Regions from separate parts of the Streptosporangium sp. NPDC000563 genome, predicted to be linked through region 1. Evidence: riboswitches for the same ligand, from Rfam matches in the RefSeq annotation. Region 1 holds a riboswitch; the other holds the start of a gene.

The links. Region 1 has a riboswitch for S-adenosylmethionine ahead of ABT352_RS11380 (glutathione S-transferase C-terminal domain-containing protein). Riboswitches for the same ligand answer to the same signal wherever they lie in the genome.
Positions count from the first base shown of each region.
Region 2: another riboswitch for S-adenosylmethionine. It lies ahead of ABT352_RS01110 (aminotransferase class V-fold PLP-dependent enzyme); the one in region 1 lies ahead of ABT352_RS11380 (glutathione S-transferase C-terminal domain-containing protein).

Region 1 is NZ_JBEPDA010000003.1:142,441-157,875, forward strand. Features, by position in the region: gene ABT352_RS11370 (ABC transporter substrate-binding protein) at 1-1,318, opposite strand, end outside; gene ABT352_RS11375 (FAD/NAD(P)-binding protein) at 1,315-3,072, opposite strand; gene ABT352_RS11380 (glutathione S-transferase C-terminal domain-containing protein) at 3,069-4,004, opposite strand; SAM riboswitch class IV at 4,044-4,156, opposite strand; gene ABT352_RS11385 (DUF402 domain-containing protein) at 4,209-4,730, shown strand; gene ABT352_RS11390 (ABC transporter permease) at 4,751-5,503, opposite strand; gene ABT352_RS11395 (ATP-binding cassette domain-containing protein) at 5,584-6,546, opposite strand; gene ABT352_RS11400 (TetR/AcrR family transcriptional regulator) at 6,647-7,384, shown strand; gene ABT352_RS11405 (AAA family ATPase) at 7,447-8,187, opposite strand; gene ABT352_RS11410 (aminoglycoside phosphotransferase) at 8,191-9,042, opposite strand; gene ABT352_RS11415 (radical SAM/SPASM domain-containing protein) at 9,064-9,963, opposite strand; gene ABT352_RS11420 (hypothetical protein) at 10,630-10,947, opposite strand; gene ABT352_RS11425 (hypothetical protein) at 11,085-11,372, opposite strand; gene ABT352_RS11430 (caspase, EACC1-associated type) at 11,406-13,010, opposite strand; gene ABT352_RS11435 (effector-associated constant component EACC1) at 12,958-13,404, opposite strand; gene ABT352_RS11440 (hypothetical protein) at 13,656-14,291, opposite strand; gene ABT352_RS11445 (transposase) at 14,642-15,100, shown strand; gene ABT352_RS11450 (DUF397 domain-containing protein) at 15,191-15,435, opposite strand, start outside.
Region 2 is NZ_JBEPDA010000001.1:220,507-235,941, forward strand. Features, by position in the region: gene ABT352_RS01075 (type III pantothenate kinase) at 64-846, opposite strand; gene ABT352_RS01080 (L-aspartate oxidase) at 846-3,494, opposite strand; gene panC (pantoate--beta-alanine ligase) at 3,698-4,501, opposite strand; gene ABT352_RS01090 (Rossmann-like and DUF2520 domain-containing protein) at 4,624-5,514, opposite strand; gene ABT352_RS01095 (SAM-dependent methyltransferase) at 5,768-6,802, shown strand; gene ABT352_RS01100 (cytochrome P450) at 6,975-8,174, opposite strand; gene ABT352_RS01105 (TerC family protein) at 8,194-9,141, opposite strand; SAM riboswitch class IV at 9,383-9,498, shown strand; gene ABT352_RS01110 (aminotransferase class V-fold PLP-dependent enzyme) at 9,551-10,840, shown strand; gene ABT352_RS01115 (NADH-quinone oxidoreductase subunit D) at 10,858-12,042, shown strand; gene ABT352_RS01120 (acyltransferase family protein) at 12,060-13,379, shown strand; gene ABT352_RS01125 (DUF3180 domain-containing protein) at 13,402-13,854, opposite strand; gene folK (2-amino-4-hydroxy-6-hydroxymethyldihydropteridine diphosphokinase) at 13,851-14,348, opposite strand; gene folB (dihydroneopterin aldolase) at 14,345-14,719, opposite strand; gene ABT352_RS01140 (nuclear transport factor 2 family protein) at 14,890-15,330, opposite strand; gene folP (dihydropteroate synthase) at 15,327-15,435, opposite strand, start outside.

The DNA of each region.
Region 1 (15,435 bases):
CGTCGCGTTCCTTCCAGCCCGCCTCGTCGAGCAGCCGGTTGGCCCGTTCGGGGTTGTTGCCGAAGGTCTTCTCCAGGGAGGGGTCGTAGAACTGCGGGCTGCCCTGGCCGATGACGCTCCAGGCCCGCTTGGCGGTGCCCTGGTAGACGGAGTTGAGCACCGCGTCCACGTCGACGGCGTCGCGGAAGGCCTCGCGGACCCGCTTGTCGTCGAACGGGGGACGGGAGACGTTGAAGTAGTAGGAGAACGCGCTTCCCGAGTTGAGGCTGGTCTCCAGTTTCAGCTCGGGGTCGCTCTTGATGAGGCCGATCTCGGTGGCGGGCACGCCCTCGATCACCTGCACCTGCCCGGAGGTGAGCGCGCCGACCCGTACCGCCGCCTCGGACAGGAAGCGGTAGGTGATCTCGGCCAGGTGCGCCGGTCCCTGGTGGGCGGCGCCGGTGGGCGGCCATTTGTAGTCGGGGTTGCGCTTGTAGTGGACCTCCTGGCCGGGGGTGAACCGGTCGAGGATGAACGGCCCGGTGCCGACCACGTCGACGCCGCCCGCCTTGAGGTCCTTCGCGTTCTTCAGCGACTTCGGGGAGACCTGGCCCGCGTACGGGGAGGAGAGGAAGTCGAGGAACAGTCCGTCGGGGGCCTTGAGCGTGACCTTCAGGGTGTACGGCGCGGTCGCCTCGGCCTTCTCGAAGTTGCGCAGTTGGATGGCGCTGAGCGCGGCGTTGTAGCCGGGTGCGACGAGCTGGTCGAGGTTCGCCTTCACCGAGGCGGCGTCGAACTTCTCGCCGTCGTGGAAGGTGACGTCGTCGCGGAGTTCGAAGGTGTAGGTCAGGCCGTCCTCCGACACCTTCCAGGACGTGGCCAGCCAGGGCAGGAACTCACCGTTCACGCCCCGGGCGATCAGTGCGTCGAACTGGTTGTGGACCAGGAGGCGGGCCTTGTTCTGGCCCCACTGGTGCGGGTTGAAGGTGATCGGCTGTGTCTCCACCGCCCACACGAGCGACCCGCCGTCGCCACTGCCGCCACCGCCGTCCGCACCGGCCTTCGCGCTCGGGGCCCCGCTCTCGGCTCCGCACGCCGCGAGCGCCAGCACTCCGGCGAGCGTCAGGGCGCCCCATCGCAACTTCACGTTCTTCTCCTTGCGCTTCTGTACGACGTGCTTCTGTATGGCGTGCTTCTGTATGGCGTGCTTCTCTGCGACGTGCTTCCGCACGGCGTTCTGTACGGCGTTGTTCTGTACGGCGTGTTGTGCGGCGTTGTTCGGTACGGCGCGTCCGGCCGGCTCGACGACACGCCGGGTATGGCGATCGGGGCGGTTCACGCGACGTGCCGTCTGATCTGGGTTCCGGCGGCCTCGGAGAGCACGATCCGGGCGAGGGCGTCGGCGTGGCGGAAGAGCGGGGCGTTGAGGCGGGGCCTGGCGAAGCCGGCGGTGGCCCTGCCGCCCACGACCCAGGGGCCGAGGGCGAACCTGCGGGGGTGCGGGCTGCCTGACCTGTCGAGCAGGCGGCGGTCCGCGGTCCGCACGTTCACCAGGCCCGACTCCTCGTCGAGCTCGCCCCGGTCGCGGAGCGCGCCGATGAGCGGGTCGACGGCCCGACTCACGCTGGGCGCGGGCAGCCGGGCCTCGACGAGTGTGCCGGCCGCGACGCCACCGGGCACGGTGGGGCTCTGTGCCCGCCAGCGTCCTTCATGGTGGTCGACCTTGAGGTTCGCGCCGAGGAAGGTGACCACCCCGGCCCTGGCGAGGGCGCGCATCTCCTCCAGCCGGGATCCCGGCGGACCGCTCGCGACGTAGCTGAAGAAGCCGCCGAACCACGGGTCGGAGATGCCCAGCTCGGCGAGGACACCGTAGACGGAGAGCAGTCCGAGGATCATGGCGTGGTCGGCGCTGTGCGCGGGGTCGGAGCGCCGTTCCAGGTCGACGGCGAGATAGCCGTGCATCCACTTCTGCAGGCCCGCGTGGTCGCCGAACCGGATGCCGTCCAGCGGCCGGTCGAGCCGGTCGAAGTCGAGCCGGTCCGGGTGCCGGGGCACGGCCTGGCGGATCAGCTTGCGCATCCCGAGGCTGCGCCACTCCTCGGCCGCGAAGCCCTCCTCGAACTCCTCCCAGCCCAGCTTGACCCGCTTGGGGTGGGCGGTGATGAGCTCGTGGTAGTACGCGAAGGCCAGCTCCTTGGCGACGAGCGGCCACACGTCCCTGCGGAAGTCCCACGGCCCCTCGCCCAGCGCCTCGCGGGTGAGGAAGCGCGGCACCGGCGGGCGGGCGCCCTTGAAGGGGTAACCGGTCTTGGAGTGGTACGGCACCCCGCGCCGCGAACCCACGTGCAGGAGGGGCTCCCGCCCGCTGGGCAGGTAGACGAGCTCCCCGTCGTACTCGCGGACGAACCGGCCGCCCCGGCCCGAGGTGAGCAGCACCATCAGGTCGACGAAGGCGAGCCCCATCCCCCGTACGATCACCGGCTCCCTCGCGGGGACGCCGTCCAGGTCGAGGTCCGCCGCGTAGCCGGTGGGCAGGTAGCGCAGCCCCGTACGTGTGGCGAGGCGGGCCAGCGTGCCCTCCTCGCTCGTCGGGGTCACGTCGCCGTGTCCCTGGGCGAGGATCACCGCGTCGACCTCGATCGTCCCGCCGTTCTCCAGCCTCACCGCCTGGCCGCCGGGGACGTCGGCGAGGTCGACGGCGCGGGTGGCGTGCACGTGCACCCGGACGCCCCGCGGCGCGGTCGCCACCGCGTGGCGGAAGACGTGGGAGAGGTAGCCGCTCTGCGCGGGGCGGGTGGCGAACCTGCCGGGGTCTCCGCCGAGCCATTCGGCCAGCGTGGGTCCCGGGCGGATCGGTCCCTCGCACCGCACCGACTCGTCGGTGAAGAGGGTCACGTCGGCCGCGGTGGAGTTCATCCAGAGCAGGTCCGGCTGGTCGCGCCGCCAGACGCGCCCGCCGCCCGGCGGGTGGGGGTCGATCACGTGGACGTCCAGCGACGGCCAGCCGAGCAGGTCGGCGGCGTTGGCGCAGATCCGCTCCACAAGGCAGGTGCCCGTCGGTCCCGCGCCGACGACCGCGATCGAGGCGCTCATACGGCGGCTCTGCGGTGCGGCTCGTCCCAGTCGGCGTACAGCGGCTCGACCGGGACACGCCAGGTGTCGGTCTCGCCGCGGAAGGGGGAGATGACGGTGAAGTCGGTGTTCTCGCGGAAGGCGGGGTGGGCGTACAGGTCCCTGGCGTAGGCCCACAGGTTGGTGAAGGCGGTCAGCGGGCGCTCGCTGATCCTGGCCGCCGGGTTGTCGCTCAGGTCGAAGCGGAGCAGGGTCGGCCAGAGCCGTACGTCCGCCTCGGTGATCCCCGAGCCGAACAGGTACCTGCGGTCGGCCAGCCGGTCGTCCAGATCGTCCAGGAAGGCGATCACCTCTGCGCGCGCCTCGGTGTACGCGGTCTCGGTGGTGGCCGACGCCACGCGGCCCGCCGCCGTGTTGACGATCTCGTAGATCCTCGTGTTGAGCTCGTCGATCTCCGGCCTGAGCTCCTCGGGGTAGAGGTCGGCCTCTGGGTCGCCGCCGAACCGGGTGGCGAGGTCGATCGTGATGTCGGGGAAGTTGTTGCTGACGATGCGGCCGCTCGTCCTGTCCCACAGGACCGGTACGGAGACGTGCCCGTCGAAGCCGGGCTCGGTCGCCTCGTACGCCTGCCGCAGGGTGGTGAAGCCGTTGACCGGGTCGGCCCCGCGCCGCTCGCGGAAGGCCCACCCGCGCCCGTCGCGCTCGTCGTCGACGTAGGAGAGCGAGACCACGTCCTGGAGTCCCCTGAGGGAGCGCACGATGGCGGCGCGCTGAGCGTACGGACAGACGGCCGCGACGTAGAGGTGGTAGCGCCCCGGCTCGGCGGGGAAGGCGGTTGTGCCGATCCGCCCCTGGAAGGGGTAGCGCAGGCCGGACCTGCCACCCGGCCGGTAGTGGCCGTGGGTGTCGAGGTCGACGGGGCTCGCGTGGTTCAGTGTGCTGCTCTTCGGCATCTGGCGCTCCCGGACATGTCGTGGTGACCCCGGTGAAGGGGTCCGCGCTTGCGGCACGCCCACCGTGCCGCCTGGTCTCCCCCGGGGGCACCCCGCCGCGGTGCGAGGGTTGCCGGTCAGTCAGCCGGGGCTTCGCACTGACACTCTTAACCTATTTAGAAGGTAGGAAATACATAGATCTCTGTCAAGCCTTAATGTCGGGGAATGTCCTATGAGAGCGTGAACGTGGTCTACCGCAAGTACGACGGGTCACTGCACTGGCACCACCGCGGCCTGCTGCTCGGCGAGGACGAGCACGGGGTGTGGACGGGCTGCGTGGCCGACTCCAGCGGCCACAAGGGCGACGGCCCCGCGGTCGCCTGGCCGCATCCGTTCGTGATGCTCTTCCCCCGCGACGCCTGGTGGACGGCCGCGTTCAACACGGCACCGCACAAGCACGAGATCTACTGCGACATCTCCACGGTGCCGCGGTGGAGCGACGGTCAGGTCACCATGATCGACCTCGACCTCGACGTGATCAGGGTCCGCGGGAACCTGCTGAAGGGCCGCCGGAGCCGGGTCTTCCTGGACGACGAGGACGAGTTCGAGGAGCACCGGATCAGGTACGCCTACCCGCCCGACGTGGTCGAGAGCGCCCGCGCCTCGGCCGCCTGGCTGATGGAGGCGGTCACCACCCGCACCGCCCCCTTCGGGGACGCGCCACACTGGCTCACCCTGGTCAGCTGAGCGCGTCCCCTCCGGCCACCTCAGCGGGCGCGGTCGCGGAACAACCTGCCGGACAGCAGCGCCGAGACCAGCAGGAAACCGCCGCACCAGGCCAGCGCCTTCCACGGGTCGCTCCCCACGGGCCTGTCGAGCAGCAGGCCGCGCACGGACTCGATGATCGGCGTGGCCGGCTGGTTCTCCGCGAACCCGTGCAGCCACGTGGGCATGGTGTGGACCGGGACGAAGGCGCTGCTCGGGTAGGGCAGGAACATCACCGCGAAGGTGAAGCCGCCCGCGGCCTCCGGCGTCCTGGCCAGCAGGCCGACCACGGCGGAGACCGCGGAGACGGCCAGGACGAACACCACCAGGATGCCCGCCGCCGCGGCCCAGCCCGCCAGGTCCGCGTCCGCCCGGAAGCCGAGCAGGAAGGCGACGACGAACACGATGACGAGCGAGGTGAGGTTGCGCACGGTACTGGCGGCCACGTGCCCGCCCAGGAACGCCCCTCCGCCGACGTCCATCGACCTGAACCTGTCGACGATCCCCCGGCTCATGTCCTGGCTGACGGCGACCGCGGTCAGGGAGGCGCCGTAGGAGGCGCACATGACGAGGACGCCGGGGACGGCGTAGGTGACGTAGTCGGTGCCGGTCTGGATCGCGCCGCCGAACAGGTAGACGAACATCAGCATGATCATGACGGGCAACAGGAACGAGGTGATCAGCGCGTCGAGGTTGCGCAGCGACAGGCGGACGGCGCGGCCGGTCATGACCGGCCAGGCGACGAGCTCAGACACCGGCCCTCCTCCCCTCGCACCCGACGACGGGGCAGGACACTCGCCGCTCCTCGCTTGTCGAGACGTCCGTCGCCGTGAGGTCAGACACCGGCCCGCTCCCTGTCCGTCGGATTGTCCGTCAGGTTGTCCGTCAGGGCGAGGAACGCGTCGTCGAGCGTGGCGCCTCGCACGGTGAACCTCTCGACCGCGGAACGCCCGGGATCCACCTCGTCCAGCAGGGCGCGGATCTGCGCGGCGCTCCCGTCGGTGGCCGCCTCGACGGTGAGCCTGGCGGGATCGGCGTGCACGGCCCGCGCCCCGAGCAGGCGCGTCACCTCGGCGAACGAGCCGGCGTCGGCCAGGACGAGGTTCAGCCGCCAGGCGGCGACCCTCGCCTTGAGCTCGTCGGCGGTGCCCTCCGCCACCACCCGTCCGCCGTCGAGCAGCGCGATCCTGCCGGCGAGGCTGTCGGCCTCCTCCAGGTACTGGGTGGTGAGGAAGACCGTCGTCCCCGAGTCGGCGAGGCGGGTGATCACCTCCCACATCGCCTGCCTGCTCCGCACGTCGAGCCCGGTCGTCGGCTCGTCGAGAAAGATCACCGATGGTGCGCCGACGAGCCCGGCGGCCAGGTCCAGGCGCCGCCACATACCACCCGAGTACGTACCGACCCGCCGCTTTCCCGCCTCGACCAGGTCGAACCGCTCCAGGAGCTCGGCCGCCCTGCGGCGGGCCCCCGCGCGTGACAGGCCGGACAGGCGGCCCATCATCCGGAGATTCTCCTCGCCGGTCAGCAGTTCGTCGACCGCCGCGTGCTGGCCGGTCAGGCTGATGGCGCGGCGCACCCGGCGGCGGTCGCGGACGACGTCGAACCCGGCGACCGTGGCCCGTCCCCCGTCCGGCCCGACCAGCGTCGCCAGGGTGCGTACGGTCGTCGTCTTGCCCGCCCCGTTGGAACCGAGCAGGGCGTACACGCTCCCCCTGGCGACGCGCAGGTCGACGCCCTTCAGGACGGCGACCCTGCCGTAGGACTTGGTGAGGCCGACCGCCTCTATCGCTGCTTCCACTACCCCTCCTGTGTATGGCGTACGCTCTACTGTTTATGGCATACACGATATTGCGTAAGGTATACACTCGCAGAAAAGGACGGTCAAGCCCGGGAGCGCGATGGAAGTGCCGGAGAGCGTGGAGATCGCCTGGGGCCTGCGCGAGCGGCCCGGCAAGGGCCCCAAACGCAGCCTGAGCCTGGAGCACATCGTGGAGGCCGCCCTGCGGGTGGGCTCCGCGGAAGGGCTCGCCGCGGTCTCGATGAGCAAGATCGCCGCCGAGCTCGACGTCTCCACGATGGCGCTCTACCGCTACGTCTCGTCCAAGGGCGACCTGCTCATGCTCATCACGGACGCGGTGCTCGGCCCGCCTCCCCCGCTCCCCGAGCCGGGCGACGACTGGCGTCAGGGCGTCCACCGATGGGGCGCCGCCATGCGCGTCGCCCTGCAGCGGCACCCCTGGTCATTGCGCATCCCCATCACCGGGCCGGGGATCATGCCCAACCACGTCGCCTGGCTGGAGGCCGGGCTGCGCTGCCTGCGCGGCACCGGACTGGACGCGGACACGAAGCTCGCGGCGCTGTTGCTGGTCAACGGCTTCGTCAGGACCGAGGTGGCGCTCCTCGCCGACCTCCAGGACGCCCACCGCACCTCCCAGGTCACCGACGAGGAGGCGCTGTCCGGCTACGGCAGGTCACTCGCCAGGCTCACCGACGCCCAGCGCTTCCCCGAGATCCACGAGCTTCTCGAAGCCCGGGTCTTCGACAAGCCTGGCGGCGAGGACGACGAGTTCGCCTTCGGCATGGAACGCATCCTCGACGGCCTCACGGTGCTCGTCGCCCAAAAACCGCCCACCTGATCTCCGGCGCCCCTCACACCGACAGAAGCTGACCCCTCCTACTTCCGTGTCATGCCTTCGCATTAGTCAGTGTCGGTGGTCGTCCCCAAGGCGTACCGCAGATAGAAGTCTGGTTTGGCGAGGAAGCGTCGCCAGTGATCGACCAGTTGGAGCTTTTCCCACTCTGCGGCGCGGGTGCCGTAGTCGCCGAGCTCGATGATCTGCGCGCCTGGAAGGCTGGCGAGAATCGGCGAGTGGGTAGCGCAGATGATCTGCCCGCCTTCGTCTGCGACGCGAGCCATGAGACCGACCAAGCGCACGCATGAGTGAAACGAGAGGGCCGCTTCGGGTTCGTCCATGAGGTAGAGCCCTGGCCCGCTCACCATGCGTTCCAGGACGGTGAAGAATCCTTCCCCGTGGGATTGCTCGGTGAGGTCTTCCTCCCAGAACCCGTATCGGCCGGAGACGTTCTGTCCGAGGTTGAAGAGGGTTTCGGCACGGAGGAAGAATGCTCGGCGCTTGGTGCGGGGGCCACGTAGAAGACGGAGGCCGGTCGTCGTGAGTTCGGCGTCCATGACTTCCCCGAGGGGTGTGGGAGGTCCTGTGCTGGCGTATCGGGTGCCTGCCTTGCCGCCTGCGGAATTGATGCCGCAGACGTCGGCGATCGCTTCCATGAGGGTGGACTTCCCTGAGCCGTTCTCTCCGATCAGGAATGTCACGGGGGCAGTGAGACTCAGGCCGTGTTCGGAGAGGTGGCGGATGGGCGGCAAGGCAGCGGTCCACCCTGTAGGAAGGTGGTGGGTGCTCAGTCGGGTAAGTAGCACGCGCTACCGCCTTCCTGCGGGTTGGATCAGCCGGGCGGCGTGGGCGCGCACGAGGGCGGCGAGGGTTGGATAGTCGCCGCTTCGGCCGGCGCGGTCGAGAATGTGGGCGGCGGCCGACAGTTGCGCCAGGCGGCCGGTGGGGGTGTCAAGGAGGTCGGCGAACAGGTCGTGAACGTGGGCGGCGGTGTCGGGAACCAAGAGGCTGTGCAGGTAGAGCGTGGCTGCCCCGTAGCCGGCGGGGGCGTTGCCCCAATACTCCCAGTCGAGTATCCACAGGCGGGGGTATGTCAGGTTGGCCCAATGCAGATCGGTGTGTTCGGTCCGCGTGGTCGGGGGTGAGGGTAAGGCGAGCGGTCGGCGGTAGAAGGCTTCGACTCGCTGGGGTAGCGCGGACGGGTCGTGATCCCCTCGGTCGGTGGGATATACGGCGAGCGCTTCCATCGCGGTGCGAAGATCGCTCCACCAGGCGGCGGGCACGATGGGGGGCGCGGTGAGTTCGGGAGTGGCCGAACATGGTGGGTCTGGTACGTAGGTGAGCAGTTCGGCGTACATGGACACCGGCGGCTCGTCCCAGTCCACGCGGGCGATCACTGCGGGTTTGGGGACGTCGGTGATCGCTGAGGCGTCCTGATTGCCGGTCCATGCCTCGCCGTGCGCCCAATCGCGATGTTCGCCGGTCGCGCGCAGCCAGAGTGTGTCCGTGTCTGTGAGGGCAGGCGATCCGATGGTGCGGTCATGCCAGCCGAACACCGTTTCCCCGGCCGGAGAGACACCGAGTCTTTGTGCGCCCTCGGCGAGGATGCGGCGCAGGAACGCGCGCTGGCCGGATCCGGGGGCGCGGTGTTGGCTGCTCACGTTCGGTTCCTCTCCATGTCCCTACTTCGTGGGGCGGCACTTGTTGGGGTTGCAGCTCATCACAGGGTTACAGTTTCGATCCTTCGGCGCACATGGCCCGCATGAGTAGTTCGGCGCGCAGTTGCTGGACGGGCGGCAGTTGCTTTGAGGTCTACATGAGGGGCTACAGTCTGGGCTGCACGGGTCGGGGTTGCATGGCTTGCGCTGGCCGAATTCCCTCTGTAGCTCGTCGGTGATCTGCGCGAACGCCTCACTGGTGAGGATCTTCGCGAGAGACGCCTCTTGAACGTTGCCCGCCGGGAGCCAGCGCGAGAACACGCACGGCCAGACTTCGCCGGTGGGCGAGATCGCGATCTGTCGATCTCCGCAGTTGCCGCAGAGTTGCGCAACGCTGGGGCCGTCTCGCCGGGCACCGCGTCCGACTTCCCGGAGGTCGTCGTAGCCGATTTCGGAAACGCCAAGGCGTTCCAGTACGGCGATGCCCTGCTGTGTGCGTTGGCCGTCGTTGATACCGATCACTCCCGCGCGAAGCGGGATGCCGAGGTCCTGTGCGCGGGCGATGTTCTTTGTTGTGACCTTGAGCGTGGGCCGCTTGGTGACCGCCTCGTGCTCCTCGGCCTGGTCCGAGTAGTAGGAGGTGGCGAGTCGAACGCCAGGCAGTTGGAAGGTCTCCCACATGGCGGGAGTGACGTGAACGAGGTTGGTGTAGATCTCCACCTCCATGCCTGTGCTGAGGGCGTGACGAACGAGGTCCGACAGGCCGGGGTACAAGGTCGGCTCACCGCCGATGAATTGCCCCATTGTCGCGCCCGCCTCGCGTGTCTGTGTGATGACACGTCGCCAGTCGGCAAGGGTCATGGTGCCGTGGGTTCCGTCTGTTCCCGATGAGGCGTAGCAGTGAGCACAGGCAAGCTGACACATGCCGGTGACCTCCCACCACGCGAAACGGAGCAGGTTTGATCTCGTCAAGATGCCTCCTGCTTGAGCGTTGAAGGCAAGCTCTATGCCTGCCCTTCCGCGACACACCGGCACGGAAACCTAACCAACGCCCAGAGCGTAGGTTCCGACAGGAGGGAATCCCTAGTAACTGGTCAGCCAGACTTGTTCTGCTAGAACGGTTCCAGTTGTAGCGCGCGAGACACTAGAGACGCTTAATGGCTGAGGTTACGGGGTCGGGAGTCAGGCCGGCCTTGGCGAGGAAGTCTGTGGCGAGGGCGGGGCGATACGGCATCTGTTTGAGCCGGCCCTTGGTCGGGTCGGTCATGCTCAAGGTCACGGCGAAGAAGATCCCACTCTTTCCCTGCTCCTTTCACTTAAGATCCATTTGTCCCTATGTGTCACACCAGCCTGGCGGAGAGGGAGTCGGGACGCACCTAGTCCAGCGGTGCCGCCTGGCGTTGGGACGGCCACGGTTCCTATGACCATGCGCTCCTCCGCGCCAAGGAGTGGGCCGTGGAGAGCGAGCCAGCGGAGCGCCGCGACTCGCCGATCGCGGAGGCGTGCGCGGCAGGTGCGCGGGGGTCCTGCTCGACCTCAACCGGGGGCGTCGCCGTAGGGCGGCGGCTCGGGGGTAGCGGTCGTGCTACATCAACGCTGGGTGCGGCGTTGGTGGAGGTCCACAGCCGTGTCGAGGATGCCGTCGATGTCGGCGGCGATGCCGGGGTTCGTGTTGTTCAGGTACCGCACGATCGCCGCGCCCGCCGACGACACGGCTGCGGGAGGTACGGAGACCGTTTGGAAGAGTCGCGGCACTCCGTATATCTGGCGGAGGATCTCCTCCACGACGAACTCGTTGACCGGTCGCCCTTCGCCGCGGTGTCTGGCAGCGACCGCGTCGCTGAACGCCGCGAGGTCCTCGATCTCGCACCGATCACCCAGTCGCGGCGCGAGGAGCACCGCGGCCACCGAGATGAGGAAATCGTTGAAGGCGATTCTGTCGCTCGGTGATAGGGCTTCGTCGAGTGCCTTCGCCCTACGGTCCTTGAGGACGAGGCAGCGGATCTGGTCGCGAAATCGTGGTTCTACCCGCATTCCGGCGCCCCCTATTCGACGTGGGTGAAACTCATGAGGACGGCAAGCACGGCGTCCTCGAACGCCTCATGCTGGCCGACCTCGTCGGAACGGAAGAGCCCGTGCGGCCGCACTACGGCGAAGGCGCACCAAAGCCCCAGGTGGTGGTCCACATGGCCGACATGGAGCGTCCCCCCACCGTTGTCGAGGACGACGTGGACGGTCTCCTCGCCGGGGCGCACTTCGGGCTGCGGCCGGAGCGAGAACCGGTGGCGTTCGAGGGATTGCCGAAGTGCCATGCTGACTTCCGGTATCGCCATATGCACTCCCCTTTCTTCGAGGTTCGGTTCGGATCACTTCGTCTGGCGATGGAGTCTGGCGGCGCGGAGGCGGAGGTTCCCCGGACCGACGGCCTCGCAGTATCGGCGCGCCACGCTCGCGAGCTCGGCCTTGCGTGGCAGCAGCGCGATGAAGCCGGTGAAGACGCGCTCTCGTTCCGCGTCGTCGAGGGCCGCCCACTCGCCGTACGGCCCGCCGCAGGCGTCGACGAAGACGTCGAGGCACTGGGCCAACGCGAGTTCCTCCCTACCGTCCCAGTCGGCCAGCCATCGTTGTCGCTGTACCTCGGTGGCGAGACCGGCGATGGTGACGTCGGCCGCGGGCGCCGGACGCGCCGGTTCCGGCTCCTCACCGCTCTCGTCCCCGGACCCTCGGGACACGTCGATCCCGAGGCGGATGCGTTGCTCCAGTCCGGTCAGCCGTTCCTGTGCCGCCCCGTTGCCCCGGCGCGCGGCGAGGGTGTACCAGTACAACGCCTGGTCCCGGTCCTTGTACTGCTCTTCGTAGAGCTGTCCGAGGTGAAGCGGGGCGACCGGGTCGCCAGCCTCAGCGGCTTTCGCGTACCACTGCGTCGCTTCCGAAAGCGCCGCACCGTCGACAGGGCCTGGCTCGATACCCTGCATCCTCGCCTGGACCAGGCCCTCGGCGATCTGCCCGAGCCGGTTCATCGAGGGGGTGTGTCCGGCCGCGGCCGCGGCGCGATACATCGCGGTGATCACAGGCAGTCGCTCGACGCCCTCCTTGGTCTCCCTGCGGTACGCCTCACGGTAGACGGTGTCCGGGTCGGCACCGGGTTCGGGCGGTGCTTCGGGGGTGTTGTTACGGGCGAACACCCAGTTGGCGGCGTAATCTTCGATGCGGCGGCGTGGCTCGGGGCAGCCATTCCCGACGAGCCGGTCGGCGACCACGCCGAAGATGTGATCGAACGTGAGACCGGCCGGTCCGCCGCGGATCCCCTCGTACACGGTGTCCACGAGGGTCTTGGTGAAGTACGTCTGCGCGTTGGGGACGTCCTCCTTCTCGTGCCAGGAGAACTCGAACGCGCTGCTGCTCATCAGCAGGTACGCGCCGGCCACCGGGGGCAGGCGGTCGGCGGAGAGGCGGCCGTACTCTTCCGCGGCGAGCCCCGCGTGGCAGCAGTCGAGCACTGCGATCTTGACCGCGGCCCGGCTGGCGCGGAACGCGTCCCGCACGGCCTCGAACGGCAGCCCCGTGGCGGCCGCGAAGTTCGCATCGGCCCTTGTGTCGCCCACGGTGAGGCACAGCCGCTCGCGATGATCGTAGATGCCGTGCCCGACGTAGTAGAAGAACGCGACATCCGTGGCCGCGATGAACGCCTCGATGAGCTCGACATGGATCCTGCCGAGCGTGGGGCGGTTGGCGAACCGCACGACGGACTCTTCAGGCCACGGGCCGCACACCGGGTCCAGGAGCAGGTCCCGCATCCGATTGAAGCTGCGTTCGACGGCAGGCACCTGATCGACGGCAGGGACCTGATCGAAGTCCGTGTAGTCCCAGGTGCCCATGAGGACCGCACGCGACCGAGAGTAGTCCCGGCCTGCCAGGTCAGTCATCGCGGAGCAGGCGGTCAGTGATCTCAAGGACCTTCTGGGGGTCATCGAGGTTCTCGCCGGTGACGGTCACGGACCGGTCTCCCCGGGTCGCCGTCACAGTCACGGACGACCGCCGGGACCTGATGAACACCGGCAGCGTCCGGATCGCGACAGCGAGCACCGCCGAAGAGGGCACGAGCAACTGCAGCACCTCGGTGACACCAAGCTTGCCGTCATCCGGGCCGGAGCGCCTTCGGGTGACGATCACATCCGGGATGGTACTGAGACGGCGGAACAACGGACCGACATCGGCCGGCTCGGAGACCGTCAGGACGACTTCGAACGGTGCCTCGGCAGCGTCCACGGGGGTTTCGGGCTCCTGTGGGGAGATCGGTTCAGGCATCGGGGCTTCCAGATCGCTGGTCCACTCAGTCCATATGCCAGCGTTCCACGCAGGCATTCGTCCCGTGAGCATCTTCAGCCGGTCGGCCGGGCATGACGTCCATCGCCGCCTTGGTGCTACACGATGACATCGATCAGGCCAACGACCGGGCTCACGGAAATGTCAGGAGGCCGATCACGGCCATTATGCGACGGTCATCGCCCCGATCCCGCGCTTCCGCCCTCGTGCGTCGCCGCACCACGGTGGACGTGGTCCGCGGTCACGTCCTCGATCAACCGCTCACACACGCTGCGGAGCAGAGAATCCGCTCAGCTTTCTACCCGCCGGTTTCGGTTGTAGTAGATCGCGACGTCCTCTGGGGCGTGCAGGCGCATATCCTCGCCGTCGGCGCTCACCATGTAGACCCACCCGGGCGGGGCGGAATCGGGTTTCGTGAGTTTGAAGGGGCCTTGTCCGTTTATCGCCCACACCGTGCTGCCGAGGCCCACGGTGTGACCGTCTTTCGTGCGATAGCTTGAGGTCATATGGAAGTCGTACCATTGTTCCTGTTGCCCCGCCGCCCTTTCGCGGAACTCTGAGAGGAAAGATGAGGGGCTGTCAGAGTGAGGACGAGAGGGAGAGGGCATCGGGGCGGAAGCGCGGAGAGCCCACCGAGAGCAGGATCTGTGGGTGGAATCTCGCTCGACGGTGTCGAGGGCGAGACGGAAGTCATCGCCGGTCCACCCGGATGGTCGAGGTTTTCCTATGTCGAAGGCATACTCTCTGGTAATTGCGTTTCCACTCTTCTCCCGGTCCGTTTTAATATGCCGGACTGCCTCGACGATGCTCTTCTCGGGAATTCCGGCGAGGTAATACTTCCTAATGATATAGAACTTTCCTGTGGGGATGTTTCCTTCGTCGGGAAGACAGGTCTCGCTGTCGAGGTTTGTCGGGACGAGGTCCATGCCGGGAGTCGCGGGGTCACTCCCAGCAGGATGACGCGGATGAGATCTTCCACCCGGGCGGTGGCTTGGGCTTCGGTGACGTTCGGCCCATCATTCATTGATGACTCCTTCTTGCAGCCACCGAGCCAGCCGGTCATCGCCAGTGCGGTGAGAGCCGCGAATGCCTAGAGGCCTTCAATGGTGAGGGTTATATGGCCTGGCCTCGGCGTGGGCTGGCAGCTGGTCATCGCGGTGCCACCTGGGGTGCATGAGGTATCCCGATGGCGGTGGCTTGACCGCCGAGCAGCGATTATGCCGCGAGCAGGTGAGGATGCAAGCAGCCGACCGGTTCACCAAAGGCGCGGCCGCGGCTGGTCTACCGGCTCCGGACTCACCGGGGACGCAAGGGCGAACGCCGGGGGTTCTCCGAGGCCGACTACGCCGCCCTGTTCGACGCCGCTCACCAGCAGCTCGGCGGACCGCTCGTGGTGGTGTGGGACAACCTCAACGCTCACACCTCCGCCCAGATGCGACGCCTGATCACCGCCCGCCCGTGGCTGACGGTGTTCTACCTGCCTGCCTACGCCCCCGAGCTCAACCCGGTCGAGGGCGTGTGGGCGCATATGAAGAAGAGCCTGGCCAACCTCGCCATGCGCACCGTCGATCAGCTGATCACTCTGGCGAAGAACCAGCTCAAACGGATGCAGTATCGCCTCGCCCTCGTCATAGGCTTCCTCGCCAAGACCGGCCTGGACTTCCGCCCCCCGCAACCTCAGCCATTAAGCGTCTCTAGGCAACGAAAAAGGCCCTCCCGAATGAGAGAGCCTTGATCGAGATTGGAGCCGCTTGCAAGGTACCGCCGTGTGGACTGTCAGGACAGATCGTTGAACTCACCGTCTTTTGTCCTAGCCCCGAAACAGTTAACCTCGTAGCTTTTTCGGAGTGAACTCACCTTGCTGCATGCCAATGATAAACGCTTGCCATTCGTCTGGAGTAAAGGCAAGTACCGGGCCATGCGGGTCTTTGGAGTCGCGGACAACGAACAGTTCCGTCTCGCCCGTCTTATGGTCGGACAGGGTCGTGTCACCTGGGATTACCGCCACTTCGACACAGCTAGCCCCGCCGTCGCCGCTGGCGGAAGATTTCACCCATCGAGCCGATGAGA
Region 2 (15,435 bases), on a different contig from region 1:
GGCGAACCCCGTGAGTTCCCCCCGTCCGGCACCGGGAGGGACTCTCCCGGTGCCCCGGCGTCCTCAGGGCGTGTTGCGGTGGTAGATCAGGCGCAGGCCGATCAGCGTGAGCCAGGGCTCGTGCATGTCGATCGAGCGGGCCTCGCTCACCACGAGCGGCGCCGCGCCGCCGGTGGCGACCACGGTGACGTCGTCGGGGTCGTCGGCGAGCTCCGCCGCCATCCGCTCGACGATCCCGTCGACCTGGCCGGCGAAGCCGTAGATGATGCCGGCCTGAAGCGCCTCGACGGTGTTCTTCGCGATCACGGAGCGAGGACGGATCAGCTCCACCTTGTGGAGTTGCGCCCCCGCCGTGGCAAGCGCGTCCACCGAGATCTCGATGCCGGGGGCGGTCACCGCGCCGACGTACTCCCCCTTGGCGGAGACGGCGTCGAAGGAGGTCGCGGTGCCGAAGTCGACGATGACGCACGGCCCGCCGTACAGCTGGATCGCCGCCAGCGCGTTGACGATGCGGTCGCTGCCGACCTCCTTCGGGTTGTCCATCCGCACCGGCACCCCGGTGCGGACGCCCGGCTCGACGATCACCGCGTTCACGTCGCCGTAGTAGCGGCGGCACATCTCACGCATCTCGTTGAGCACCGAGGGGACGGTGGAGCAGATCACGATGCCGTTGACGTCGGCGCCCTTGAGCAGCGGCGACTGCCCGAGCAGCCCCTGGAGCACGACGGCGATCTCGTCAGCCGTGCGCCGGGCGTCCGTGGCGATCCGCCAGTGCTCGATGACGTCCTCACCCTCGAAGAGTCCGAGAACGGTGTGAGTGTTGCCGACGTCGATGGCAAGCAGCATCAATTCCCCCGAAGGTCCAAGGCGATGTCCAGCGCCGGCGCCGAATGCGTGAGCGCGCCCACGGCAAGGTAGTCAACACCCGTTTCCGCCACGGCACGAGCGACCTGGAGGGTCAGTCCCCCGCTGGACTCCAGCCGCGCCCTGCCGTCCACCAGCCGTACGGCCCGCGCCAGCTCCTCGACGGTGAAATTGTCCAACAGGATCTCCTCCGCTCCCTCGGCCAGCACCGGCTCGATCTGGTCGATCCGATCGACCTCGACCTCGATCGGCAGGCCGGGAAAGGCGTCACGGACCGCCCGGAACGCCTCGGCGACCCCACCCGAGGCCACCACGTGATTGTCCTTGATCAGCGCGGCGTCCGAAAGTGACATGCGGTGATTGGTTCCGCCGCCGCACCGGACGGCGTACTTCTCCAGGGCCCGCAGTCCCGGCAGCGTCTTGCGGCTGTCCCTGATCCTGGCCCCGGTCCCCTCGACGGCCCGGACCCAGTGGCCGGTCAGGGTCGCGATGCCGGACAGGTGGGTGAGCAGGTTGAGCGCGGTGCGCTCGGCGGTCAGCAGGTCCCTGGTGGGACCGGTGACGGTCATCAGCACGTCGCCGACGGCGACGCGCTCGCCGTCCTTGACCCTGCGCTCGGTCACCAGGCGGCCCTGGCTGAGGTGGGAGAACGCGCCCTCGGCCACGGCCAGCCCCGCGACCACGCCGTCGGCGCGGGCCACCACGTCGGCGGTGGCGGTCTGGTCGGCGGGGATGGTGGCGACACTGGTGACGTCGCCCCCCTCCTGCAGGTCCTCGGCCGCGGCGGCCTCCAGGACCGCGGTCACCGCCCTCGGGTCCAGGCCCGCCTCGATGAGGTCGTTCTCCACCTGGGGCGGCAGCGCGCTCGCGCGCCGCCCGTGCGGTGCGTATGTCATGGCCAGCCCCTCCGCTGTCAGGGTGATGTCGAGGTGGCCCAGCCACCGGTCGTCGTTCCGCTCGGGAAAGTCCTCACGCCAGTGTGACCCCCGGGTCTCCTCGCGTTCGCGGGCGGCCGCCACGAGCGCGGAGGCGACCGTCAGCAGGTTGGTGGTCTCCCAGGACTCGGTGCACGGCTCGACCACCACCGGGGTCCACCTGAGGTTCAGCAGGGCCCTGGCGACCTCTCCCAGGGACTCCTGGCCGCGCAGCACGCTCGCTCCCCGGCTCATGTGCCCCTGGATCCTGCTCCGGGCCCTGGGGTCGATCAGTCCGGTGGGCCGTTCATCGGCGACCGGCCCACCCGTCGCCGGCTCGCCCACGACCGCCCCACTCGCGGCCGGCTCGTCTTCGACCGGCCGCGTCACACTCCCGACGCTCCCGGCGCTCCCGGCGCTCCCGGCGCTCCCGGCGCTCCCGGCGAGGACGGTACGCGCCTCGTGGATGTCGGCGGCGATGCGCCCGGCGAAGACCAGACCTTCCAGCAGGGAGTTGGAGGCGAGCCGGTTGGCGCCGTGCACGCCGGTGCACGCGACCTCGCCGCACGCGTACAGGCCGGGCACGCTGGTACGGCCGCGCAGGTCGGCGCGGACACCGCCGCTGGCGTAGTGGGCGGCGGGCGCGACGGGGATCGGCTGGGTGACCGGGTCGATGCCGTGTTCCAGGCAGACCGCGTGGATCGTCGGGAAGCGGGTGCGCCACTTCTCCTCGCCGAAGTGGCGGGCGTCGAGATAGACGTGGTCGGCGCCGGTGGCGCGCATCCGCCGCATGATCGCCTTCGCCACGACGTCGCGGGGGGCGAGGTCCGCGAGCTCGTGGACGTCGCGCATGAACCGGGTGCCGTCCGCGTCGACCAGCACGGCCCCCTCGCCCCTCACCGCCTCGGAGATCAGCGGCTGCTGGCCGGTGGAGTGCTCGCCGAGCCAGAGGACGGTCGGGTGGAACTGGACGAACTCCAGGTCCCTGACGACGGCGCCCGCGCGCAGCGCGAGCGCCACTCCGTCGCCGGTGGAGACGAGGGGGTTGGTGGTGGCCGAGTAGACCTGTCCCATGCCTCCCGTGGCCAGCACCACGGCCCCAGCCGTGACCGCGCCCACCCCGTCGCGCTCACCCTCGCCCATGACGTGCAGGGTCACCCCCGCGGTGCGGCCCTCGGCGTCCTTGAGGAGGTCGAGGACGAGCGCGTGCTCGATCACCTCGATCCCCGACTCCCTCACGGCCTGGACGAGCGCCCTCTGCACCTCGGCCCCGGTGGCGTCGCCTCCCGCGTGCACGATGCGGTCGCGCCGGTGGCCGCCCTCCCTGGTGAGCTGGAGTGCCCCCGAGGCGTCGGTGTCGAACCGGGCGCCCATCGCGATCAGGCCGCGCAGCGCGTCGGGCCCCTCGGTCACCAGGGTCCGGACGGCCTCCTCGTCGCAGAGGCCCACTCCGGCGACGAGCGTGTCGGAGAGATGTTCCTCGGGGGTGTCCCGCGGGTCGAGCACGGCGGCGATGCCGCCCTGTGCCCAGCGGGTCGATCCCGAGGACAGGACGTCCTTGGTGACGACGAGGACCTTCGCCCCGGGGTCGAGGGCGGCGGACCGCAGTGCCAGGGTGAGGCCGGCGATGCCGGAGCCCACCACGACCACGTCCGCCCGTACCGTCCAGCCCGGAGCGGGAGCGGTCAACCTCTGGGGAATGGCCGGGATGCTCATAGCCGCCTCCTCGCGGGGCTCGTTAGAGGCCGTTCATTTCGTCAGTGTGACGATAACGCCCCCCGCGAATCGGCTGTTCCCCGGGGTAGGACATTTCGCCCGAATGCCGAAATCATGGCAGCTCGGGACCGTACACCCCGACGGAGGTCGAAACGGGAGCCCTCCTCCGCGACTCACGGGCCCCGCCGCCGAACGGCCGCGGATCAGCGAATGTCGAGCGTGACGTTGTCGATCAACCTGGTGGACCCCACCCTCGCGGCCACCGCGAGGATCGCCTCACCCGTGTGGTCGTCGCCGACCTCCGCGAAGGTCGCCGGGTCGACCAGGACGAGGTAGTCGACCGCGAGCGACGGCTCGGCCTCCAGGACGGCGAGGGCGGCCCGGCGGATCTCCGCGGGCGCGCGCCGCCCGGCTCCCACCCCAAGGGTGCGGGTCGCGCCGTCACCGCGGTCGAGAGCCTGCCCGGCCCCGGCCTCAAGGGCGCGGGACAGGGCGAGGGCCGCCACCCGATCGTCCCGCGACAGGTAACGGTTGCGGCTGGACAGCGCCAGACCGTCCGGCTCGCGGACCGTGGGCCCCCCGAGGATCGAGACCGGCAGGTTCAGGTCGGCGACCATCCTGCGGATCATCGCGAGCTGCTGGGCGTCCTTCTGCCCGAACACCGCCACGTCCGGCTGGACCAGGTTGAACAGCTTCAGCACCACGGTCAGCACGCCGTCGAGGTGGCCCGGCCTGAACTCCCCCTCGACGACCGAACCCATCTCGCCCGCGGACACGCCGACCTGCCTGTCCGGCAGGTACATGTCCTCGGCCGAAGGGGCGAACACCACGCCCACCCCCTCGGCCGCGCAGGCTTCGAGGTCGGCGTCGAACGTACGGGGATAGCGGGAGTAGTCCTCGGTGGGCCCGAACTGGAGCGGGTTCACGAAGATGCTCACCGCCACGTGCGCGGCCCTCTCGCGGGCCAGCCGGATGAGCGAGCGGTGTCCCTCGTGCAGCGCGCCCATCGTCGGTACGAGCGCCAGCGCGCTTCCCCCGGAAAAGGCGCCCGCGCCGATCCCCAGGGTCTCGCGGGCCTTGAGCAGCCCCGCACGGTCGTCCGCCACGATCATTGGAACCTCCCGGGGGTTCAGGTCCATTTGTTGCCGCCGAGGGCGTCCAGAAGGCGCTCGGCGGCCTCGGGCTTGAGCAACCCGGCCGCCAGCGCCCGGTCGGCGGTGAGTCTGGCCAGCGCCACGTAGGCGTCCGCCGCCTCGGGGGCGGCGAGGATGAGCGCGTCCACGTGTCTGCGGACGGTCCCCGCGTCGCCGCGCACCACCGGGCCGGTCAGCCCCGCGATGCCGAGCCGCAGCACGTTCTCCAGGGCCGCGCCGAGCAGCGGGCCGAGCATCCTGCCCGGCTGCTCCACGCCGATCCTCTCCAGCAGTTCCGAGGACTCCGCGACGAGCGTCACCATGTGGTTGGCCGCCCCCGCCAGGGCCGCGTGGTAGAGCGGCCGGTCCTCGTCGGCGATCCAGACCGGCTCGCCCTCCATCTCGATGACAAGGGCCTCGGCCACCGGGCGAAGCGCGTCGGGAGCGGTCACCCCGTACGAGATCCCGGTGAGGCGGCGCAGGTCGTCGTCGCGGCCGGTGAAGGTCATCACGGGGTGCAGTGCGAGCGGCAGCGCCCCGGCCTTGATCGCCGGGTTCAGCACGGCGAGGCCGTACGCGCCGCTGGTGTGCGCCACCAGCTTGCCGCGCAGGTCGGCGCCGGTCTCCACCAGGCCGGAGACCAGGTCCGGCAGTACGTCGTCGGGGACGGTGAGCAGGACGAGATCCGCGCCCGCCACCACGTCCTCGGGTCTCGCGGGGACGAGCCCGAGCCGCTCGACCGCCCGCTCCCTGGAGGCGTCGGAGACGCCGCTCGTCGCGACCACCCGGTGCCCCGCCCTGACGAGCGCGGCGCCGAGCGCCGAACCGACCTTGCCCGCTCCAACCACTCCGACGGCCAGCCGTGCCGGGCGATCGACTGCGTCCATGACGTCCCGTCCTTCGACCATGTGGGTTCCGTGCCCGATTGACCAGAGTAACGGGCCGTGCTGTCGCGACCGCGTCAAGACGCGTGTTCGGCAACGGAGGCGAGGTCTCCTCCCGGTATGCCCGGATCGGGCACACCGGGAGCGTACGTGACCCACGAAAGAGCCCGGAAACCCGGCCCATACGGTGATTCGGACGGCGACGCGCCGACGTGGCGTCGACAACGATCGTGCAAACCGATGACAGAATGCGGTCATGCACTCACTCGAAGCGTCGGCGCGCGTCGATCTCGTTCCCTCGCCCCGGCGGGTAGCGTCTGAGAGCGTGTGGCTCACCTGGCGTGCCGCGATGGAGCACGCCCTCTACGGCGAGAGCGGCTTCTATCTCCGGGAGCGTCCCTCCAGCCATTTCCGGACCTCGGTCGGCGCCTCCCCCGTCTTCGCCGAGGCCGTGCTGCGCGAGCTGGCCGCGATCGACGAGGCTCTGGGCGGCCCCGAGGTGCTCGACCTGGTCGACATCGGCGCCGGTGAGGGCAGGCTGGCGGCCGGTGTGCTCGCCGCGGCGCCGCCCGCGCTCCGGTCGAGACTGCGGGTCACCGCGGTCGACCTGGCGCCCCGGCCTTCGGCGCTGCCCGAGGAGATCGTCTGGGCGAAGGCCGCGCCGGACGGGATCCACGGGCTGGTGATCGCCAACGAGTGGCTCGACAACGTCCCCGTCGACATCGTGGAGCAGACGGCCGACGGCCCCCGGCTGGTCCTGGTCAACATCACGAACGGTGAGGAGCGGCTCGGTGACAGCCCCTCCGAGGCGGATCTCGCGTGGCTGGCCCGCTGGTGGCGGATGCGGGCCCCCGGCGAGCGTGCCGAGATCGGCAGGCCCCGCGACAGGGCGTGGGCCTCGGTGATCGTACGGCTGGCGCGCGGCCGGGCGATCGCGATCGACTACTCCCACGCGCTGGACGACCGGCCGCCGTACGGCACGCTCGCCGGATACCGGGACGGAGCGACGGTCGCGCCCGTGCCCGACGGGTCGTGCGACATCACCGCCCACGTGGCGCTCGACGCCTGCGCGGCCTCCGGCGAGAGCGCCGGAGCCGTCACGACGGCGCTGACCACGCAGCGCGAGGCGTTGCGCGCCCTGGGCGTCACCGGGAGCCGTCCGCCGGTCGAGCAGGCGGGAAACGACCCGCGCGGCTACCTGCGGGCCCTCACAAGGGCCTCCGAGGAGGCCGAGCTCATCGCCCCCGGCGGCCTCGGCGGCTTCGGCTGGCTCTCTCAGAGCCGCCACTGAGAGTGGCGAGCCCCCGGCGGAACGACCGATCGCTTCGCCGACACCGATGGGATGCGCCCCGGACCGGGCCGTCGGGCCGCGGGATGTCGCGGGATACGGTGCGGTCCGGGTTGTCGCGGTCCGGGTTGTCGCGGTCCGGGTCGTCGCCGGCCACCGTGTGCTCCGGACCGGTTCAGACCCGCACATCGAGGGCGGTGAGGCCCCGGATGACGTAGCCGGGACCCCAGGTGGGTTCGGTGACGAGTTCCATCTTCGGCGCCTTGCGCAGGAGGGCGCCGAAGGATTCGATCAGCTCCACCCTGGCCAGCGGCGCCCCGAGGCAGAAGTGGATGCCGGCGCCGAAGGAGATGTGCGGGTTGTCGGCCCGGCCCACGTCCAGGCGGGCGGGGTCGGCGAAGACCTCGGGATCGCGGTTGGCCGAGCCGAACAGCAGCGCCACCTCGGAGCCGCGCGGGATGTCGATCCCGCCCACCGAGACGTCCTCGAGCACCCAGCGTTCGAACATCTGCAGCGGGGTGTCCCAGCGCATCAGCTCCTCGATCGCCGTGGGCAGCAGGGTGTGGTCGGCGCGGAGCCGGTCGAGTTCCGCCTGGTTGCGGAAGAGCGACCACCAGCCGTTGCCGGTGACGTTCACGGTGGCCTCGTGTCCGGCGTTGAGCAGCAGCACGCAGGTGCCGACCAGTTCCTCCTCGGTGAGCCGGTCGCCCTCGTCGGCCACCAGGGCGAGCGCGCTGATCAGGTCGTCGCCGGGGTCGGCCCTTCGGGCGCGGGCCAGCTCGACGAGATAGGCGGAGAACTCCTCGGCCGCCCGTACGGCGGTGTGCTGGGCCTCGACCGACGGCTGGAGCTCGTACATGCCGCAGATGTCGGCCGACCAGGGGCGCAGCAGGTGCCGGTCGGACTCGGGGATGCCGAGCATCTCGGCGATCACGGTGACCGGGAGCGGCTCGGCGACCTCGGCGATCAGGTCGCCTCCGCCGCGCTCGACGAAGACGTCCACGAGCTCCTCGGCCATGCGGGCGATCTTGGGGCGGAGGGCCTGGACCATGCGGGGGGTGAACGCCTTCGAGACCAGCCGCCGGAGCCTGGTGTGCACCGGCGGCTCGACGTCGAGCATCCCTGCCCTGATCACCCGCCAGAACGGGTCCTGGAACTCGGGGTCGTCCGGCCTGCCGAACTCCTGGTGCGAGGCCATGTGCAGGTAGGACCGGCCGAGCCTGCGGTCTCGCAGCAGCGCGTTGACGTCGGCGTGCCTCACCACCAGCCATTGGCCGGTCGGCTCGAAGAAGCCGACCGGCCGCTCCCGCCTCAGCTCGTCGTAGACGTCGTAGGGATGGGCGACGAATTCCGGATTCCAGGGATCAAAGCGCACGTAATCATCGTAATCCTGGTCAGGAGTCGGGCCGCTTGTCCGAATTTCCCTTTTCGGATGATTCATCCACTCCGTCCGCGGGACCGGTCCGGCTCGCCGGAACCCCCTGGGCCACCGCGGTCACCGGAGCCTCAGGATCGGCCCGGTGCGCAAGGTCCACCGAGTCCTTCGGGGCCGTGCCGTCCGTGCCGTCCACCGAGTCCGTACGACCCGACTGGTCCTCGGCACCGTAGCGAGAACGCAGCTCGACCGGCTTGCGCCTGCCCGCCTTGCCGCGCATCCGGATGTTCAGCAGCTCCACCAGCAGCGAGAACGCCATCGCGAAGTAGATGTAGCCCTTGGGGATGTGCTGCTCGAACCCCTCGGCGATGAGCACGACGCCGATCAGCACCAGGAAGGACAGGGCGAGCATCTTGATGCTCGGGTGCCGGTCCACGAAGCGGCTGATCGGCCCGGAGGCGATCAGCATCACGATGACCGAGACGATGACGGCCGCGATCATGACGCCCAGCTCGTCGACCATGCCGACCGCGGTGATCACCGAGTCGAGCGAGAAGACGACGTCGAGGATCATGATCTGGATGATCACCGAGGTGAAGGACGCCGCCACCTTGCCCTCGGAGTGGTGGGAGTCCCCCTCCAGGCTGCTGTGCATCTCGTGGACGCTCTTGCCCAGCAGGAACAGGCCTCCGAGTATCAGGATCAGGTCGCGCCCCGATATCCCCTGCCCGAAGACCTCGAACATCGGCGTCGTGAGCCTCACCACCCACGACAGCGCGAACAACAGGAGGAGACGGCTGAGCAGGGCGACGGAAATACCGATCTTGCGTGCCCTGTCACGCTGCGCGGGCGGGAGCTTGCCCACCAGGATCGAGATGAAGATGATGTTGTCGATCCCCAGGACGATCTCCAGGGCGACAAGGGTGAAAAAACCTATCCATATCTCGGGGTTGGTCACCCAATCCATGGCCTTCTCCTTCTTCGGCCGATTTCTTCGGCCAACGCTCGAACGCGCGATCATCCAGCCGGCTTGACCTTCTTCGGCTGACTCCAGGACGACCGGGAAAGGCCCCGAGTTCCTTCCTTTCATCACAACTCGCCGTCAATTCGCCGGACGCTCCCAGGCGCCGGCTCCTGCCCCGGATACCAGGACGCTCACCTTTCGGACTTGCGGGCCACCGCGGGACGTCGGTTATAGTGCCTCCGTAGGTCATGAGTGCCAGTGACAAGCCCCGGCTCGCTGGCCGGCAACCCTCGCGTCCGCGGCGGGGTGCCCCGGGTGAGGACCTGGTCCGGCACGAGGTATGCCGGGCAAGCGCGGGCTCCAGGCACCTGTGCCATGGGTTGGGGTCCGATGACCTCGAAGGAGCCATGGCGTGTCCACCCTCACGATCAGCACCCCCGCCACCCCCGCCGTCCCCGAGACCCGCGCGTCCGGTGACCGGCCGATCCCGGCCGTGCTCGGCTCGGACCTGGAGGTCCCGGTCAGGGGCGGCAGGCTCGTCCGCTACGCCAACCTCGACTACGCCGCGAGCGCCCCCTGTCTGGAGCCGGTGAGCGCCGCCGTCGCCGCCGCGCTCCCGGCCTACTCCAGCGTCCACCGCGGCGCCGGGTACGCGTCCCAGCTGACCACGGCCCGCTACGAGCAGGCCAGACACACGGTGCGGGCCTTCGTCGGCGCCCGCCCCGACGACTCGGTGATCTTCACCCGCAACACCACGGACGCGACCAACCTGCTGGCCCGCAGCCTGCCCGAGGGCACCACCACCGTGGTCTTCGACACCGAGCACCACGCCTCGCTGCTGCCCTGGGAGCGGGTCGTGCGGCTCGCGGCCCCCGCCTTCCCCGGTGAGGCCGTCCGCGCCGTCGACGACGCCCTCGCCTCGATCGACGGCCCCAAGCTGCTCGTCGTGACCGCCGCCTCCAACGTCACCGGGGAGCTGTGGCCGATCGCCGCGCTCGCCCACATCGCCCACCGCCACGGTGCCCGCGTCCTCGTCGACGCCGCGCAGCTCGTCCCGCACCGCCGCCTCAACCTGACGGCCCTCGACCTGGACTACGTGGTCTTCTCCGGCCACAAGCTCTACGCGCCGTTCGGCACGGGCGCGCTGATCGGCCGTTCCGACTGGCTCGCCGACGCCGAGCCGTACCTGCGGGGCGGCGGGGCGGTGAAGGCCGTGAACGACGACGACACCGAGTGGCACGACGACCCCGAGGCGCGGCACGAGGCCGGAACCCCGAACGTGCTGGGCGCCATCGCGCTCGCCGCGGCCTGCGACGCGCTGTCCGCCACCGGCTGGACCCCGCTGGTCCGCGAGGAGGAGCACCTCCTCCGGCGCCTGAGGGCGGGCCTCGCAGGTGTCCCCGGCGTCCACGAGCTGTCCCTGTGGGGCCCGGACCACCCGCGCGTCGGCATCGTCTCCTTCGTGGTGGACGGCTTCACCGCCCGCGAGGTCGCCGAGGCCCTGTCCGGCGACTACGGCATCGGGGTCCGCGACGGCAAGTTCTGCGCCCACCCCTTCGTACGGCACCTGCTGGGCGCCAAGGACGGCGGCTGCGACGACGTCACCGCCTCCGCCGTCCGCGCCTCCATCGGCATCGGGACCACCTCCGAGCACGTCGACCGACTGATCGGCGCCCTGCGGGATCTTGCCTCGCGCGGCTGACGTGACAGCATGGCCCTATGACTGAAGGCGCGCGCCGTGAGCTGAGCGTGGGGATGGGGGCTGGAGCCGAGGCCGTACGGGGGGCGGACGGCAAGGACCTCGCGACCGAGGACATGGTCCTCAACATCGGGCCGCAGCACCCGTCCACGCACGGTGTGCTGCGGCTGCGGCTCACGCTGGACGGGGAGCGGATCGGCTCCGCCGAGCCGATCGTGGGCTACATGCACCGGGGCGCCGAGAAGCTCTTCGAGGTGCGCGACTACCGGCAGATCATCGTGCTGGCGAACCGGCACGACTGGCTGTCCGCGTTCGCCAACGAGCTGGGCGTCGTGCTCGCGGTGGAGCGGATGCTCGGCATGGAGGTGCCGGCGAGGGCGGTCTGGACGCGCACGCTGATGGCCGAGCTCAACCGGGTGCTCAGCCACCTGATGTTCCTCGGCTCCTACCCGCTGGAGCTCGGCGCGATCACCCCGGTCTTCTACGCGTTCCGGGAGCGCGAGACCCTCCAGGCCGTGATGGAGGAGATCTCCGGCGGGCGCATGCACTACATGTTCAACCGGGTCGGCGGCCTCAAGGAGGAGATCCCCGCGGGGTGGACGGGCCGGGTCGCCCAGGCCGTGGCCGACGTGCGGCGGCGACTGCCCGACATCGAGAACCTCATCGCCGACAACGAGATCTTCCTCGCCCGCACGCGCGGGGTGGGCGTCCTCGACCGCGAGACGATCATGCAGTACGGGGTGAGCGGCCCGATCGCCCGCGCCTCCGGCGTCGACCTCGACCTGCGCAGGGACGAGCCGTACCTCGCCTACGGCGAGTTGCCGGTGAAGGTCGTCACCCGGTCGGCGGGAGACTGCCACGCCCGGTTCGAGGTGCTGCTCGAACAGGTGAAGGTCTCCCTCGACCTGGCCGACGCCTGCGTGGAGCGGCTCGTCGACCTGCCCCCGGGGCCGGTCAACCAGCGCCTGCCCAAGGTGTTGAAGGTGCCCGAGGGCCACACCTACGCCTGGACGGAGAGCCCGCTGGGCCTCAACGGCTACTACCTGGTCTCGCGCGGGGAGAAGACGCCGTGGCGGATGAAGCTCCGCTCGGCCTCCTTCAACAACGTCCAGGTGCTGCGCGAGATGCTCCCCGGCCACCTGGTCTCGGACATGGTCGCCATTCTGGGCTCGATGTTCTTCGTCGTCGGCGACATCGACAAGTAAGGCACGGTTGTAACCGCATGATCGAATCCGGCGGAGACCAGGAGGGGGCGCCCCCCGTACCCTCCACACCTCCTCCCGCTCCTCCCGCGCCCTCCGCCTCGAAATCCCGGGAAACCCCCGGAACGCCGAAAACCTCCGGGCCATCCGGAACGCCAGGGACGCCAGGAACCTCTGGGACTTCGGAAACCACCGAGAGCCGCCCCGGAACCACCGCGACCTCGGATTCCGTACCGGCCGAGCTGCCTCCCGCCACGGACGGGCCGCGGCGGGACCGCTACGTCGACTGGCTGCGCGCGCTCAGCCTGATCGTCGTGGTCGTCTGGCACTGGGCGTTCACGATCCTGCAGTGGGGGCCCGACGGCCCCTCGCCGACGAGCCCGCTGGGCTTCACCTCGGGGCTGTGGATCCTCACGTGGCTGCTGCAGGTGCTGCCGCTCTTCTTCTACGTGGGCGGATACGTGCACCTCCTGTCGTGGAACCGGGCCTGCGAGCGCGGGGTCGGCATCGGCACCTTCGTGTGGCGGCGCATCCGGAGTCTCGCGATCCCCGCGCTCGCGCTCGCCGGGACCTGGATCGTGTTCGGTGCGATCGTGACGTGGGCGTTCGGGATCGAGTGGATGGGCCGCGTGGTCCTGCTCGTCATCAGCCCGCTCTGGTTCATCGGCGTCTACCTCGTGCTGATCGCCCTGCTGCCGATCGCGCTCTGGCTGCACCGGCGCTACGACGTGCTCGCCCTGATCTGGCTGGCGGGGGCGGCGCTCGTCGTCGACGTGCTGCGGCTGCGCTACGGGTACGAGGCCGTGGGCTGGCTCAACATGATCATCGTCTGGGGACTCGCCCACCAGGCCGGATTCTTCTACGACCGGGTGGTGGCGCTTCCCCGCCGCTTCGACGTCGCCATCCTGTGGACCGGGCTGTTCGCCCTCTTCGGCCTGGTCTACTCGGGCATCTACCCCGGGTCGATGGTGGGCGTTCCCGGCGACAAGCTGTCCAACATGGCGCCGCCCACCTTCGTCATCGTGGCCCTGCTGATCTTCCAGATCGGCCTGGTGGAGGTGCTGAGGCCGTCCATGGAACGCCTGCTCGTACGGCCCAGGTGGCAGCGCGTGAACGAGACGGTGAACCGGTTCGCGCTCCCGCTGTTCCTGTTCCACACGACCGGCATGGCGATCTGGGTGGCGCTCACCTGGTGGCTGGTGGGCAGCGGACCCGGCGAGAGGGTACGGCTGGACCTGTTCTGGTGGCTGGAGCGTCCCCTCGCCATCGCCGGAGCGCTGATCTGCACGCTTCCGGTCATCATGCTCTTCGGACGCCAGTGGACGGCGAGGCGCCGCTAGCGCGGTGTCTCAGCGCGGGGTCTCAGCGCTCGTCGCCCGCGGAGTCCTTGGGAACCCGGCAGCAGTGCTCCAGGTACAGGGCCGCGCAGACCAGCAGCACGCACGCCAGCAGCGACCCGCCGGTGATGAAGAAGTCCCTGCGGGGGACCTCCTGCTCCAGCATCTCCACCGTGTGGACGGTGAACCCGGCGAAGATCCCGCCGAAGACCGCGCCACCGAACGCGGAGGCCTTGGCGAGGGCGGCCAGACGGGCCACGGCGAGGGGCTCGACCGGCTCGGTGTCGGGCTTGCGCTCGATCCTGGCCTTCGTCATCCACCCGGTGTAGAACTCGCCGATCGCGAGCAGCAGCACCGTCGGGATCGCCGTCCACGGCACGGTCGGCAGGGACGAGTAGAGCGGCCTGAGCAGCGCCCAGGTGAGGATCGCGAACACGATGAGAAGCCCGACGAGAACGCCGGGGCGGGTCGGCCTCACGCGGGCCCCCGCAGGATCAGGTCGGGACGCGGCCGTACGTAACCCTGGTCGAGACCGGCGAGCAGGTCGGCCACCCGGCGCCCGGACAGGACCGCCCCGGGATCGGCCCGCACCCAGGGGACCAGCACGAACGCGCGCTCGTGCGCTCTGGGGTGCGGCAGGGTGAGGTCGGGATCGTCCATCACGACGTCCCCCACGGTGATCAGGTCGATGTCCAGCGTGCGCGCTCCCCAGCGCTCCACCCGGACCCTGCCGAAGGTGTTCTCCACACTGTGAGCACGATCGAGGAGCGCCCGAGGTTCCAGCGCGCTCTCGGCGATCACCACCGCGTTGAGATAGGCGCCCTGCTCGGGACCGCCGACCGGGTCGGTCTCGTAGACCGGCGACACCGCGACGAACGTGAGATCCGGCTTCTCGAAGAGGGCGTCGAGCGCGCCCCTCAGGGTCTCGAACCGGTCGCCCAGGTTGCCGCCGAGCGCCAGGACCACCCTCATGCCCGGCCCCGGGTGATCGTCACGATCACGTCGTCGAACGGCAGCGGGATCGGCGCGGCGGGTTTGTGCACGCTCACCTCCGCCACCTGGACGAGCTCGCGGGCGAGACAGACGTCGGCGAGGCGCTGGGCGAGGGTCTCGATCAGGTCGACCGGCTCGCCCCGCACGACCTCCGCGAGGTCCTCGGCGAGCTCGCCGTAGTGGACGGTCCTGGTCAGATCGTCCCCGGCCGCCGCCGGCGCCGTGTCGAGGAAGAGGGTGACGTCGACGACGAACTCCTGGCCGAGCTCCCGCTCCGCGGCCAGCACGCCGTGCCGGCCGCGCACCCGCAGCCCCTTCAGGCTGATCCGGTCGGCCGCGCCCGGCGGCAGGCCGTGCGCCGCGTCCCCGTACGCGCCGGGGGCCGGACCTTCCAGCGGGTCTCGAAGCGAACCCTCGGCCGGGCCGCCGACCGGCTCGTCGGCCGGATCCCCGATCAGGTCGCTGACGGCGTCGTCGATCCGCAGGGGCGTCTCGGGGGACGAGGGGGTCTCGGCGTCGATCACGCGGCCTCCTCGTCCTCGTCCTCGTCGTCCCCCTGCAGCACGGGCGAGCCGTGGTGCAGCCAGAGCCGCCACCCCGCCGACGTCCGCACGAAGGTGTTGCTCGCGACCACCTTGCCCGCCGCGAAGCTGGCGTCACCTTCGTCGCCGGCGGTGAGGATGTTCTCCTCGCAGGTGAGGATGGCGACGTCGCCCAGGACCATGACCCGCACGTCGGTCAGCACGAACTGGATGTAGGGCGTGTTGGCCATGATGAGCGCCCACGAGCGCAGCACCTCCTGCCGGCCGTTCACGATCGGCCAGCCGGGGTGGACGCAGCTCACCTGCTCACCCTCGATGTCCTCGGCCCAGATCTCGGTCATCCTGTCGAGGTCGGCGTCCTCGATGGCGGTGTAGAACGCCTGGTTGACCGTCTCGACGGCGGTGGTGTCGACGCTCATGATCTCGCTCCCTGAACTGCGGCAGCCACACGGACGGCGTCCGCGTTCGGGCGGACGTCGTGCACGCGTACACACCAGGCCCCCGCCTGCGCGGCGAGCGCGGTC